3 regions of the Mesorhizobium sp. M1328 genome follow, and region 2 is predicted to be linked to each of the others. Evidence: predicted binding sites of a transcription regulator. Region 2 holds the regulator's gene; each other region holds the start of a gene.

Region 1 (4,289 bases), on a different contig from region 2:
GCACCGTTCGGCAGTGCCTCGATCCTGCCGATCACCTGGATGTATATCCGCATGATGGGCGCTTCCGGCCTGAAGCAGGCGACCGAGACGGCGATCATCTCCGCCAACTATGTGGCGACGCGGCTTGGCGAGCATTTCCCCCTGCTTTACAAGGGGCGCAACGGACGCGTTGCGCATGAATGCATCCTCGACACCCGCGTGCTCAAGGACAGCGCCGGCATCAGCGTCGACGATATCGCCAAGCGGCTGATCGACTATGGCTTTCACGCGCCGACCATGTCGTTCCCGGTGGCCGGCACACTGATGGTCGAGCCGACCGAATCCGAGCCCAAGCGCGAGCTGGATCGTTTCTGCGAGGCCATGATCGCCATAGCCGGCGAGGCAGCCAAGGTGGCGAAGGGCGAATGGCCCTTGGCCGACAATCCGCTGGTCAATGCGCCACACACCGCCGCCGAGGCATTGGCCGGCCAGTGGACCCATCCCTATTCGCGTCTGGAGGCGGCCTACCCCGCCGGGGATGCCGATACGGCGGCAAAATACTGGCCGCCGGTGTCACGCATCAACAACGTCGCCGGCGACCGCAACCTGGTCTGCTCCTGCCCGCCGCTGTCGGAATATCTGGGTGCGGCGGAATAGACCATGATCCCGAAAAGTGGAATCCGGTTTTCGGACAAGATCATGGTCTAACAAGAAGATAGAAGCTTCAATCAGGCAGAACGCAAGGCCGGCCCGTCGGACTTGCTCGCCCGGTCCCGGGCGACGACGCGATTTCGCCCGGCGCGCTTTGCCGCATAGAGTGCTGCGTCGGCTTCGGCCAGCACATCGTCGAGACCGGTGCCGCTTGTTCCGCCAAAGCCGATGCCGCCACTGACTGTGCTTCGCAACGGACCAAGCTGGGTGGCCACGACTTCCGTGCCGAAGGCGACGCTGATCTTGCTCGCAACATCATAGGCCTTCTCTTCCGTCATCCGCGACATGACGAGGACGAATTCCTCGCCGCCCAGTCGGAAGGCGTCGACGCCGGTTCTGGCGTATTTCCTGATGACCCCTGCGAAGCGGCGCAGGACCTGGTCGCCGACCGGGTGACCGAATACGTCGTTCGTCCTCTTGAAATGGTCGAGATCGAACATGGCGACGGACGTGAACGGACCGAAGACCCGCTCGCCGTAGAGTGCCGTCAACGCCCGCCGATTCATCAGCCCGGTCAATGGATCGGTCATCGTCTCGGCCTTAAGTTCGATCTGCGCCTGCAAATGGTGCAGGGAGAGCGTCAATGCGCCGAGCCCGGTCATGCAGGCGACGGCCACGACGGAATTCACCCGCTCGGCCCAATTGTCCGGTGCTACACCGAGCACCCATTGGCCCTTGACCAGCAGGACCGCGCCGCAAAGTCCGAACGACAGCGCACAGACGCCGCTCAGGAACGAGACGCCCAGCAATATCCGGCGATCGTGACCACCCTCAATCCAGAACATCGCCCCGATGAGCGAGAGCAGCGCCGTTACCGTCGCGTAGGTGACAATAAAGCCGACACCATCAAACCCGAGATACGTCGCGCCCGCGCAAACAGCCATCGCAACCAAGGTCGGCAAGATGGCTCGCCTGTAGTCGCCTATGCTGAGATATTGCATGGCCGACAGGCAGATAATCAGGAAGCCGAGGCTGAGAAGCACAAGCACGATCTGGCAAAGCCAGGCGCTTGGATCCCTGGTGTAATGCCAGAACAACACTACATGTGCGACGAGCACGAGAATGCCGCACGCCACCGTCAGCACAAAGCGTGCCTGTGGCGCGGTGAACCAGATCGCAAACATGGTGATGCTAAGGCACGTGCCCGACAGCGCCGCCGCGAGCAGGAGCGAACTGTAATCCAACATGCTTAAGCGACAGCCTCATGAGGGTTCCGCTGCATTCTAGATCAGCGACAGTCCGCAAATACCGTTTTTTCAGCCAATCTTCCGGCGTAACCTTCGGACAGGGTTTACAAAACGTCGATGCTCCAGGCTTCGACCCCATTTCCGCCGCTTGGTTGTCGAATGGTTTTGCAGTAAGAGGCTCTATCCTCGAACGTAACAGGAACCTCCGTCGCCTGCCCGCGAAAAGCGTGGCAGTATCGGGTGGTGATTCGCAGCATCGGAATCCAGAACCAGCATGGACGACAACAACGATCTTTTTGCCAATTTGGGCAAGCAGCCGCAACCGGCTCGCGCCGCCGCGCGCCCAGCCGACCCGCTGGTGCAGGCGGCGAAGCGGCCGGCGGCCCGTGACGCCAGCGAGAGCTACAGTGCCGCCGACATCGAGGTGCTGGAGGGCCTGGAGCCGGTGCGCCGCCGCCCGGGCATGTACATTGGCGGCACCGACGACAAGGCGATGCACCATCTGTTTGCCGAGGTCATCGACAATTCGATGGACGAGGCGGTCGCCGGCCATGCGACCTTCATCGATGTCGAGCTTTCCGCCGATGGGTACCTGTCCGTTACCGACAATGGCCGCGGCATCCCGGTCGATCCGCACCCGAAATTCAAGAAGCCGGCGCTCGAACTCATCATGACGACGCTGCATTCAGGCGGCAAGTTCGACAGCAAGGTTTACGAGACGTCCGGCGGCCTGCACGGTGTCGGCGTTTCCGTCGTCAACGCGCTGTCCGACCATCTCGAGGTCGAGGTCGCGCTGGGAAGGAAACTTTATCGGCAAAAGTTCTCGCGCGGCATTCCTGTGACCGGCCTGGAGCAGCTCGGCGAGGTGCACAACCGGCGCGGCACGAAGATCCGCTTCCATCCAGACGAGCAGATTTTCGGCAAGGGCGCGGCTTTTGAGCCGGCGCGGCTCTACCGCATGGCGCGGTCAAAGGCGTATCTGTTCGGCGGTGTCGAAATCCGCTGGACCTGCGATCCCTCGCTGATCAAGGAAAAGGACACGACGCCGGCCAAGGCAGAATTCCATTTTCCGGGCGGCCTCAAGGACTATTTGAAAGCCTCGCTCGGCGACGAATTCCAGGTGACCCGTGAAATGTTCGCCGGCAAGAGCGAGAAGCAGGGCGGCCACGGTTCGCTCGAATGGGCGGTGACCTGGTTCGGCGGCGACGGTTTTATCAATTCCTATTGCAACACCATCCCGACCGCGGAGGGCGGCACGCATGAGGCCGGGTTCCGCAACGTTCTGACGCGCGGCTTGCGTGCCTATGCCGATTTGGTCGGCAACAAGCGCGCCTCGATCGTCACTTCCGAGGATGTGATGATCTCGGCGGCGGGCATGCTGTCGGTGTTCATCCGCGAACCGGAATTCGTCGGCCAGACCAAGGACAGGCTGGCGACGATCGAGGCGATCCGCATCGTCGAAAGCGCCATCCGCGACCCGTTCGACCACTGGCTGGCCGACAATCCGCAGGAAGCTTCGAAACTGCTCGAATGGGTGATCGCGCGTGCCGACGAGCGGGTGCGCCGCCGCCAGGAAAAGGAAGTGTCGCGCAAGAGTGCTGTGCGCAAGCTGCGCCTGCCCGGCAAGCTCGCCGACTGCACGCAGAATGCCGCCGCCGGTGCCGAACTTTTCATCGTCGAGGGCGATTCGGCCGGTGGCTCGGCGAAGCAGGCGCGCGACCGCGCCAGCCAGGCGGTGCTGCCGCTGCGCGGCAAGATCCTCAATGTCGCCAGCGCCGGCAGCGACAAACTTGCCGGCAACCAGCAGATATCCGACCTCATCCAGGCCCTGGGCTGCGGCACGCGCTCGAGATATCGCGACGAGGACCTGCGTTACGACCGGGTCATCATCATGACCGATGCCGACGTCGACGGCGCCCATATCGCCTCGCTGCTGATCACCTTTTTCTACCAGGAGATGCCAAGCCTGATCCGCGGCGGCCATCTCTATCTGGCGGTGCCGCCGCTTTATTCGATCCGGCAAGGCGGCAAGGTCGCCTATGCCCGCAACGACGCGCACAAGGACGAACTCCTGCGCACCGAATTCACCGGGCGCGGCAAGGTCGAAATCGGCCGCTTCAAAGGGCTGGGCGAAATGATGGCTGCCCAGCTCAAGGAAACCACCATGGACCCGAGAAAGCGCACGCTGCTGCGGGTCGATGTGATCGACGCCGAGGCGGCGACCAAGGATGCTGTCGACGCACTGATGGGCACCAAGCCCGAGGCCCGCTTCCGCTTCATCCAGGAACGCGCGGAATTCGCCGAGACGGAAGTGCTGGATATCTGAGCGTCTTCTGCCAGGCGAGGTGGCGAGCCGCGGACGGCGGCTGTCACTGTTCGCAAGACTTTCCGGATTTTTCGCGCAAGATGAGG
Region 2 (4,289 bases):
GCGCGGCTTTCTTCCGCGATCGAAGACGCGCGCGAATCCATCGCCGACCATATCCGCAGCCGCATCGGCGGCGCCGAGGGCGAGATTGCTGCTGCGCTAATCGTCGGCGTGCGCGCCGGCATTCCCGAGGAGATCAACGAAGCGATGCGGCGCACAGGCATCTACCACATCATCTCCATCTCGGGGCTGCATATGGCGTTGGTCGCCGGCACCATCATGGCGCTGCTACGCGGCGCCTTTGCGCTGTTTCCCGATTTCTCATCGCGACGGCCGGTCAAGAAATATGCCGCGGCCGCCGCGCTTTTTTCGATTGCGGCCTACCTCGTCTTTTCCGGCATTGTGGTAGCGGCCGAACGCAGCTTCATCATGCTGGCGGTGATGCTTATCGCCGTGCTGTTCGACCGGACCGCGCTCACCATGCGCAACCTGGCGATCGCCATCGCCGTCATTCTGGTGTCGCCGCACGAGGTGGTCGGTCCGAGCTTCCAGATGTCCTTCGCCGCGACGGCGGCCCTTGTCGGCGCCTATGCAGGCTGGTCTGATTACCGCGCCGGCAGGGCCACCACGCCGCCGCCCCGGCGGTCGCCGCTACGCTTTGCCACTCGAAAGGTCCTGCTGGGCATGGGCGGCCTGGCGATGACCTCGATCATTGCAGGGAGCGCCACGGCGCTTTTCGCCATATGGCATTTCCAGCGCGTGGCGCCGCTCAGCCTGTTCGCCAATCTGGCCATCATGCCTATCGTCTCACTGGTCGTCATGCCCTTCGCCGTCCTCAGTGCGCTGGCGATGCCGTTCGGCGCGGATGGGCCTTTCCTCTACGTGATGGGCAAGGGGCTGACGGCGATGATCGCCCTGTCCGGGTGGATCTCCGAGCGCTCGCCGATCGATGCGGTCGGGCTGATTTCGCTGAGATCTGTCCTTTTGGTGACGATCGCCCTCGTCATTGCCAGCATGGCGACGACCTGGTTGCGGCTCGCGGCACTTCCTTTCGCGCTCGCCGGCTTGCTAACGACAACGCAGACGCGCGTACCCGATGTATTGATCTCGGAGGACGCACGGCTGGTCGCGCTGCCGATCGGCAGCGGTGAACTCGCGGTCAACCGGGCACGCCCGAATGAGTTCACCATCGACAACTGGAAACGCGCGCTCACATCAGAGGCTATCGTCGCGCCGGAAACACCTGGAAAGAACGATCCGCAATTCGACATTGCCGATCCGGCCGACCTACCGCCGGGCATGCCGTTCATTTGCACGGACGGCCTCTGCCTTGCCAGGCATCCATCCGGCGCGATCATCGCGCAAGCCAAGGACCGCGATACTGCACGGCCAGCCTGCGCCTTTGCCAGCTTGATCGTCATCGACGACGCCACCGCCCATAATCCCTGCTACTACGACCGGCTGGTCCTCGTCGTCACCAAACGGCAACTGGCGCGCGCGGGAAGTGCGGCCGTCTATTTCGATCCACAAGCGGCAACACGCGCCGAAATCCGCTTTGCCGTCGAAAAATCATACCGGCCCTGGCACGTGCAACGGAAATTTTCACGCGCGGCGCGGGGCCTGCCGCCATACCGCAGGGCCGACAAACCCAAAGCCGGCGCCAAGGGCGGAGCTCAGTAGCGGCGGATCAGTCCGACGAGCTTGCCTTGCACCTTGACCCTGTCTGGTCCGAAGATGCGCGTCTCGTAGGCCGGATTGGCGGCTTCCAGGGCGATCGAGGCGCCCTTGCGACGGAACCGCTTCAGCGTCGCTTCCTCCTCGTCGACCAGTGCCACCACTATCTCACCGGGGCTCGCCGTATCGGCATTGCGGATGATCACCGTGTCGCCGTCGAAAATGCCAGCCTCGATCATCGAATCGCCTTTGACCTCGAGCGCATAATGCTCGCCGCCCATGATCATATCCGGCGGCACCGAAATCGAATGCGTCTGGTGCTGGATGGCGTCGATCGGCACACCGGCGGCGATGCGGCCCATCACCGGGATCGAAACGGCGGCGACGACATCGTCGTCATTGCCGGCTGCAGGGACGCGCGACGATGTCGGCTTGCCCTGCCGAGGGGCACCTTGCCCAAGACTGCCCTGGATGACACTCGGCGAGAACTTGCGTGCCGCATTGAGGCCGGGGGCGATCGAGTCAGGCAGGCGCAGCACCTCCAGCGCACGGGCCCGGTTGGGCAAACGGCGAATGAAGCCGCGCTCCTCCAGCGCCGTTATCAGCCGATGGATTCCCGATTTGGAAGCCAGGTCGAGCGCTTCCTTCATCTCGTCGAAGGAGGGCGGAATACCGCTTTCCTTCAACCTTTCGTGAATGAACATAAGCAGTTCGTGTTGTTTGCGTGTCAGCATAGCGACCCCCAACAGAATCAGAAAAACAAACCCAGAACAAACCCTATCTGTTCCAGTTGTGTTCCGCAACTGTTTAAAGTTTAATGAATGCGTTAAGGCTCGGGAAACAAACCACGCCCCTACCGGAATGCCGCATTTTCACCCGCCGCGAGCCTCATCGCCTTGATTCTGCTGTCGTTTGCGCCCTTCTGGCTTCCTAGAAGGCGCCACTGGCATCGGCCGTCGGTCGGCAAAAGGGCACGGAATTGAACCCGTATCGACTGTGCGGTTTGGTCAATGCACCGTGAACGAAACGAACTCAAAACGCCAACCTCGGGTTAACTCCTGGTTTCCACCGCCTGGTCAGGCTGCTTCTCGCTGGTGGAGCCTTGCTGCGCGCTACCCGGTAATGGAAGAACAGTCGATGCGTGTCCGGCGTTGCGTTGAATTTTTGGGGGAGCAGGCAAATCATGACAGGAATTCCCGATCTCGCGGCCATAAAGGCGATGGATGCCGCAGATCCGCTGCGCGCGATGCGCGACCGTTTTGTGTTGCCGCAAGGAGTGATCTATCTCGACGGCAATTCGCTAGGAGCTGCTTCACGTGCCGCTTTCGATGAACTGTACAAGGCCGCGACCGAGGAATGGTCGCATGATCTCATCCGCGCATGGAACACGGCCGGCTGGTTCAACATGCCGCTTGAACTTGGCGACCAGCTCGGGCGCCTGATCGGTGCCGCGACCGGCCAGACGGTGGTCTGCGACACGACGTCGGTCAACATCTACAAGCTGCTGCACGCCGCCATGGCCATGCGTCCGCAGCGGCGGGTCATCGTCGCCGAGGGCGATAGTTTTCCGACAGACCTTTACATGGCTGAAGGTGTGGTTTCGACGCGAAAAGATACGCTGCTGCGCCTCTCGGGGGTCGACGCGCCGACCATCGAAGAGCTGATCGACGAACGCACTGCCGTGGTGCTGGTCAACCACGTCAACTACAAGTCGGGCGAACTGCGCGACATGCCGGGGCTGACGCGCAGGGCCCAGGAGGCCGGGGCGATGATCGTCTGGGATCTCTGCCACACCGCCGGCGCGATGCCAGTCGAGCTCGACAAGGCAAACGCCGATTTTGCCGTTGGCTGCACCTACAAATATCTGAATGGCGGACCGGGCGCGCCTGCCTTCATCTATGCGGCTGAGCGGCATCTTGCCGACATCCAGCAGCCGCTCACCGGCTGGTGGGGCCATGCACGGCCCTTCGCCTTCGAGCCAGGCTATGCGGCCGGCACCGGCATCCGCCGGTTTCTGTGCGGCACGCAGCCGGTCCTGTCGATGCGCACGCTGAAGGGCGCGCTCGACATCTGGAACGATGTCGACATGACGGCGGTGCGCAAGAAGAGCATCGCGTTGGCCGATCTGTTCATCGAGCTTGTTGATGCAAGGTGCGGCGCTTACGGGCTAACGCTCGAAAGCACGCGCGACGGGGAAAAACGCGGCAGCCAGATTTCATTCATGCACGAGCATGGCTACCAGATCATGCGCGCGCTGATTGAACGTGGCGTGATCGGCGATTTCCGCGCGCCATCGACCATGCGCTTCGGCTTCACCCCGCTCTATGTCGGCTATGCCGATGTCTGGCAGGCAGTCGAAGTGCTTGAGGACATTCTGCGCACCGGTGCGTGGAAGGATGCGCGCTTCGCCATCAAGGCGGCTGTCACTTGAGATTGATGCGAGAGCTGGAATCGTGAGGCTGGCGACGACGCGCCGAGCGATGCTTACGGCTACGTTGCAAGGCCATATTGCCAGGGGAGGGCGCAGGGTGTTCGAACGTCACATTGCCGATTGGGACAACGCCTATACCAACGGCGCCAACATAGCCGGCAGCGATCGCTGGCCGGCGGCCTGGATCGAGCCCGCGCGGGTTTTCCGCAACGTGCTTTCGACCGAGGGCAGGGCGCGGCTCGACATG
Region 3 (4,289 bases), on a different contig from region 2:
GCGAGATCGTCGCGACCCGTGAGAATGCGCATGGCATTCGCCTTGGCATCAAGAAGGGCGGCTGCGCCGGCATGGAATATACGGTCGATCTGGTGACCGAACCCAACACCAAGGACGACCATATCGAGCGCGATGGCGCCCACGTCTATGTCGCGCCGGAGGCAGCACTTTTCCTGTTCGGCACCGAGATGGACTTCGAGCAGACGACGTTGCGCACCGGCTTCACCTTTCGCAACCCGAACCAGAGCTCGGCCTGCGGCTGCGGCGAATCGGTCGAGTTGAAGCCGGCCGACCTGAAGGCACTGGCCGAGGCACGCGCTTCCGCCTGAGGCTTTTCCTTCGCCGTCCCCGGCGGCAATCGCATACGGGAGCCCCCTCATCCGGCCCTTCGGGCCACCTTCTCCCCTCGGGGAGAGGTCGGATTGCCCCGAATTGCCCTTCGCAATTCGGTTGGCAATCCGGGTGAGGGGGCGCTTGCCCATACGCGATAGCGAACGGGGAGAAGAAACGCTAATCCACCCACATCCCCGTTCGCTTGTGCCAGTCTGCGATTGACTCCTCCGGGTAGACATCGAAAACCTTATCGCCCTTGCCGATGTCCGGCTCGACCCAATTCGCCTTGTATTTCAGCATCAGATGCACCTTCTCCGGCGGCTTCGGCAGGTCCGTGTCGATCGCCGAGGCGAAGGGATGCACCAGCTCCGGCCAGGTCGGGTCGTAGAGCCAGAGTGCCGTCCCGCATTTCGTGCAGAAGTTCCGCTCGCCCGTCGAGGTTTCGCGGTGCGGGTGCTCGTCGTCCTCGATCTCGGCCCGGTAGACGCCGAGATGGCGCTTGCCCTGGATTTTCAACGTCTCGTAATCGGCGCCGAGATTGATGGCAAAACCGCCACCGCCCTGCTGCTTGCGGCAGATCGAGCAGTAGCACAGCATGAACGGCACCGGCGTGTGGCTTTCCACCTCGAAACGCACGGCATTACACCGGCAGGACCCTTTGAGCAGAAGCGGCATGAGAAACTCCGACGAAATTGATTCTGAACTTGTCAGGATGGTTCCGGTTGCGTCGATGACAAGGGGAAATCCGGGTGACATGATCGACCCATGGACAATGAGCGCATAGAAGAGCTTTTCGAAGGCCTCGGCCCGGTCAGCATCCGCAAGCTGTTCGGCGGCAAGGGCATCTATTTCGACGGCGTCATCGTCGCCATCGTCATCCGTGGCGAACTGATGCTGAAGGCAGACGCCGAAAGCGCACCGGATTTCGAAGCGGCCGGCTGCCGGCAATGGACCTATACCGGCTCGCGCCACGGCAAGCTCGTGTCGATGCCCTATTGGAGCGTTCCCGACAGCGCTTTCGACGATCCCGACGAGATGGCGATCTGGGCGCGCCGGGCCTACGAGGCAGGACGGCGCGCCGGCAAATAGGCTGCGCCATGCTTCGGCAGTTCCGGGCCGCATTTCACGCCAGTTCGCGCGCCTCGGGCACGAGCGCCAGCGCCTCGGCAAAGCCAGCGCTGGTGAAGGCGGCGCTCTCGATGGCGAGCATAGCGGCGGCAACGCCTTCACGCAAAGCTTCGCGCAGTGTCAGGCCGCGTAGCAGGGCGGCGACCGTGGCGCCGGCCAGCGCGTCCCCGGCGCCGGTGGCATCGGTCCGCTTTTGTAGCGGCGGTGGCGAGATCGAGAACGCGCCCAATTCGCCGAAACCGAGCACCGGTCCGTCGCCGGCGGTGATCACGCCGCTCTTCAGGCCGGCGCGTCTCAGGCCGTCGACGATACCTTGATCGCCAGCATCGATGTCGGCGCCGGCGAGCACGCCGGCCTCGTGCCGGTTCATGAAGGCCATCGCCAGAAGGTCAAGCACCGGCGTCAGCCGCGCCGCTTTGCTGGGCGAGACTGCAAGCGCAAACACCGGCTTGCCGGCGGCGAGTGCCGCCAGCCGCTCCAGCGCGGAAGACGGCAGGTTGGCATCGCACAACACCGCGTCGGCCGAACCGATCGCTTCCCGCACCTTGGCGCGGCGGATCTGCTTGGGAAGCGCCAGCTCGTAGAGCACCAAGTCGGCAAGGCCGGCGATCAGCCGGCCGTCGCTATCGATCAGGATCGTATGGCTTGGCGTTGCCCGGTCGAGGAACACCGCCGACAGGTCGACAATGCCGGCCTCGGTGACGGCGCGTAAAACCGTGTCGCCAAGGGCATCGCCGCCGCGCACCGATAGCAACGAGGCCGAGACGCCGCGCCGCATCGCCCAGCGCAAGGCGTTGAAGACGGCGCCACCAACATGCTCGTGCATCGTGCCGGGGTTCAAGGCGGCTGGCACGAAGGCGCCGGCAACCCGGCCGCGCCGCTCGATATAGGCGCCGCCCACGGCCAGGATCGTCGGGGATTTCATCATGCCGGCAAAATGCCCTTAGCTGTTGCCCGGGAGGAGACTAGGTCGCCGGGCGGAACCCTGCAATCGCGGGTCCGATTCGGATGGTGACGGCAACGGCGCAGCATGCGAGGCGGGATATATCCGGAAGCAAAATTGCGAAACAAAAATAGAACAAATATGGATATCCATTATTTTTCAAGCCCTTGGTGCTCATTGACAAATGAGAACAAATGAGGTACATTCTTTTAAGGGATTGCGGGATTGTCCGGCCTCCATTGACGACCACGGGGTGATGTATCATGGCTCAGAATTCTTTGCGGCTTGTAGAGGACAAAGCGGTGGACAAATCAAAGGCTCTGGATGCGGCGCTGTCGCAAATCGAGCGTGCCTTCGGCAAGGGCTCGATCATGCGGCTCGGCGCGAACGAGCAGGTTGTCGAGATCGAAACGGTGCCGACCGGCTCGCTTGGGCTGGATATCGCGCTTGGCGTCGGCGGCCTGCCGCGCGGCCGCATCGTCGAGATCTACGGGCCGGAAAGCTCGGGCAAGACGACGCTGGCGCTGCACACAGTGGCCGAAGCCCAGAAGAAGGGCGGCATCTGCGCCTTCGTCGATGCCGAGCATGCGCTCGACCCGGTCTATGCCCGCAAGCTCGGCGTCGATCTTGAAAACCTGCTGATCTCGCAGCCCGATACCGGCGAGCAGGCGCTGGAGATCTGCGACACGCTGGTGCGCTCCGGCGCCATCGACGTGCTGGTGGTCGATTCGGTGGCGGCGCTGACGCCGCGGGCGGAAATCGAAGGCGAGATGGGCGATTCGCTGCCCGGCCTGCAGGCCCGCCTGATGAGCCAGGCGCTGCGCAAGCTCACCGCCTCGATCTCGCGCTCCAACACCATGGTCATCTTCATCAACCAGATCCGCATGAAGATCGGCGTCATGTTCGGGTCGCCCGAGACGACGACCGGCGGCAATGCGCTGAAATTCTATGCTTCGGTCCGCCTCGACATCCGGCGCATCGGCTCGGTCAAGGATCGCGACGAGGTCGTCGGCAACCAGACCCGCGTCAAGGTCGTCAAGAACAAGCTGGCGCCGCCCTTCAAGGTGGTCGAGTTCGACATCATGTATGGCGAGGGCGTCTCCAAGACCGGCGAGCTGGTCGATCTCGGCGTCAAGGCGGGCGTGGTCGAAAAGTCGGGCGCCTGGTTCTCCTACAATTCGCAGCGTCTCGGCCAGGGCCGCGAAAACGCAAAACTGTTCCTGCGCGACAATCCCGACACGGCGCGCGAGATCGAGCTGGCGCTGAGGCAGAATGCCGGGCTGATCGCTGAGAAATTCCTTGAAAACGGCGGCTCCGAAAGCAGCGACGACGGTTTCGAGGACGACGCCGGGGCGATGTAGGGCAAGCGACGCCTCGCGGAGCGTCAGCCAGGTTTCGATTTGATGTTTTGATTTTGAGTTTGCGTAATCGATGCGTTTCGAACCGCCGGCCCCGTGCCGGCGGTTCGCGTTTGACGGCGAGTCAGACGCATTTCAAAGCGCTGGTGAAAGCCGGGATTTGAGCCCATTTGGTGTTTCTGGACAGGCTGCGGTGCGACCGCTAAAAGGCCATGTCTATTTTCCGCCGGCAGCCGGCGGTTCTCTCGAAAAGGCAGTATTCATGAGTGGCGTCAACGAGATCCGGTCGGCATTTCTCGACTATTTTCGCAAGGAAGGTCACGAGGTCGTCGCGTCGAGCCCACTGGTGCCGCGCAATGACCCGACGCTGATGTTCACCAATGCCGGCATGGTGCAGTTCAAGAACGTTTTCACCGGTCTGGAGAAGCGGCCCTATTCGCGCGCCACGACTGCCCAGAAGAGTGTTCGCGCCGGCGGCAAGCACAACGACCTCGACAATGTCGGCTACACTGCGCGCCACCTGACCT

Evidence for each region. The regulator LexA, encoded in region 2, represses DNA repair genes until DNA is damaged. The targets are predictions, from matches to a motif close to TGTTCNNNNTGTGTTCNG.
Region 1: parE (DNA topoisomerase IV subunit B) is a predicted target of LexA. The motif match lies at 2,064-2,081, and genes of this name have one in related genera.
Region 3: recA (recombinase RecA) is a predicted target of LexA. The motif match lies at 2,525-2,542, and genes of this name have one in related genera.

The regions. Positions count from the first base shown of each region.
Region 1 covers NZ_JAMYLO010000012.1:203-4,491, reverse strand. The annotation lists gene gcvP (aminomethyl-transferring glycine dehydrogenase) at 1-636, shown strand, start outside; gene NKH23_RS20430 (GGDEF domain-containing protein) at 708-1,877, opposite strand; gene parE (DNA topoisomerase IV subunit B) at 2,152-4,203, shown strand.
Region 2 covers NZ_JAMYLO010000017.1:4,910-9,198, forward strand. The annotation lists gene NKH23_RS24755 (ComEC/Rec2 family competence protein) at 1-1,617, shown strand, start outside; gene lexA (transcriptional repressor LexA) at 1,611-2,345, opposite strand; gene kynU (kynureninase) at 2,795-4,042, shown strand; gene NKH23_RS24770 (hormone-sensitive lipase) at 4,140-4,289, shown strand, end outside.
Region 3 covers NZ_JAMYLO010000003.1:493,130-497,418, forward strand. The annotation lists gene sufA (Fe-S cluster assembly scaffold SufA) at 1-329, shown strand, start outside; gene NKH23_RS10990 (GFA family protein) at 511-1,008, opposite strand; gene NKH23_RS10995 (TfoX/Sxy family protein) at 1,099-1,422, shown strand; gene NKH23_RS11000 (carbohydrate kinase family protein) at 1,457-2,389, opposite strand; gene recA (recombinase RecA) at 2,668-3,765, shown strand; gene alaS (alanine--tRNA ligase) at 4,025-4,289, shown strand, end outside.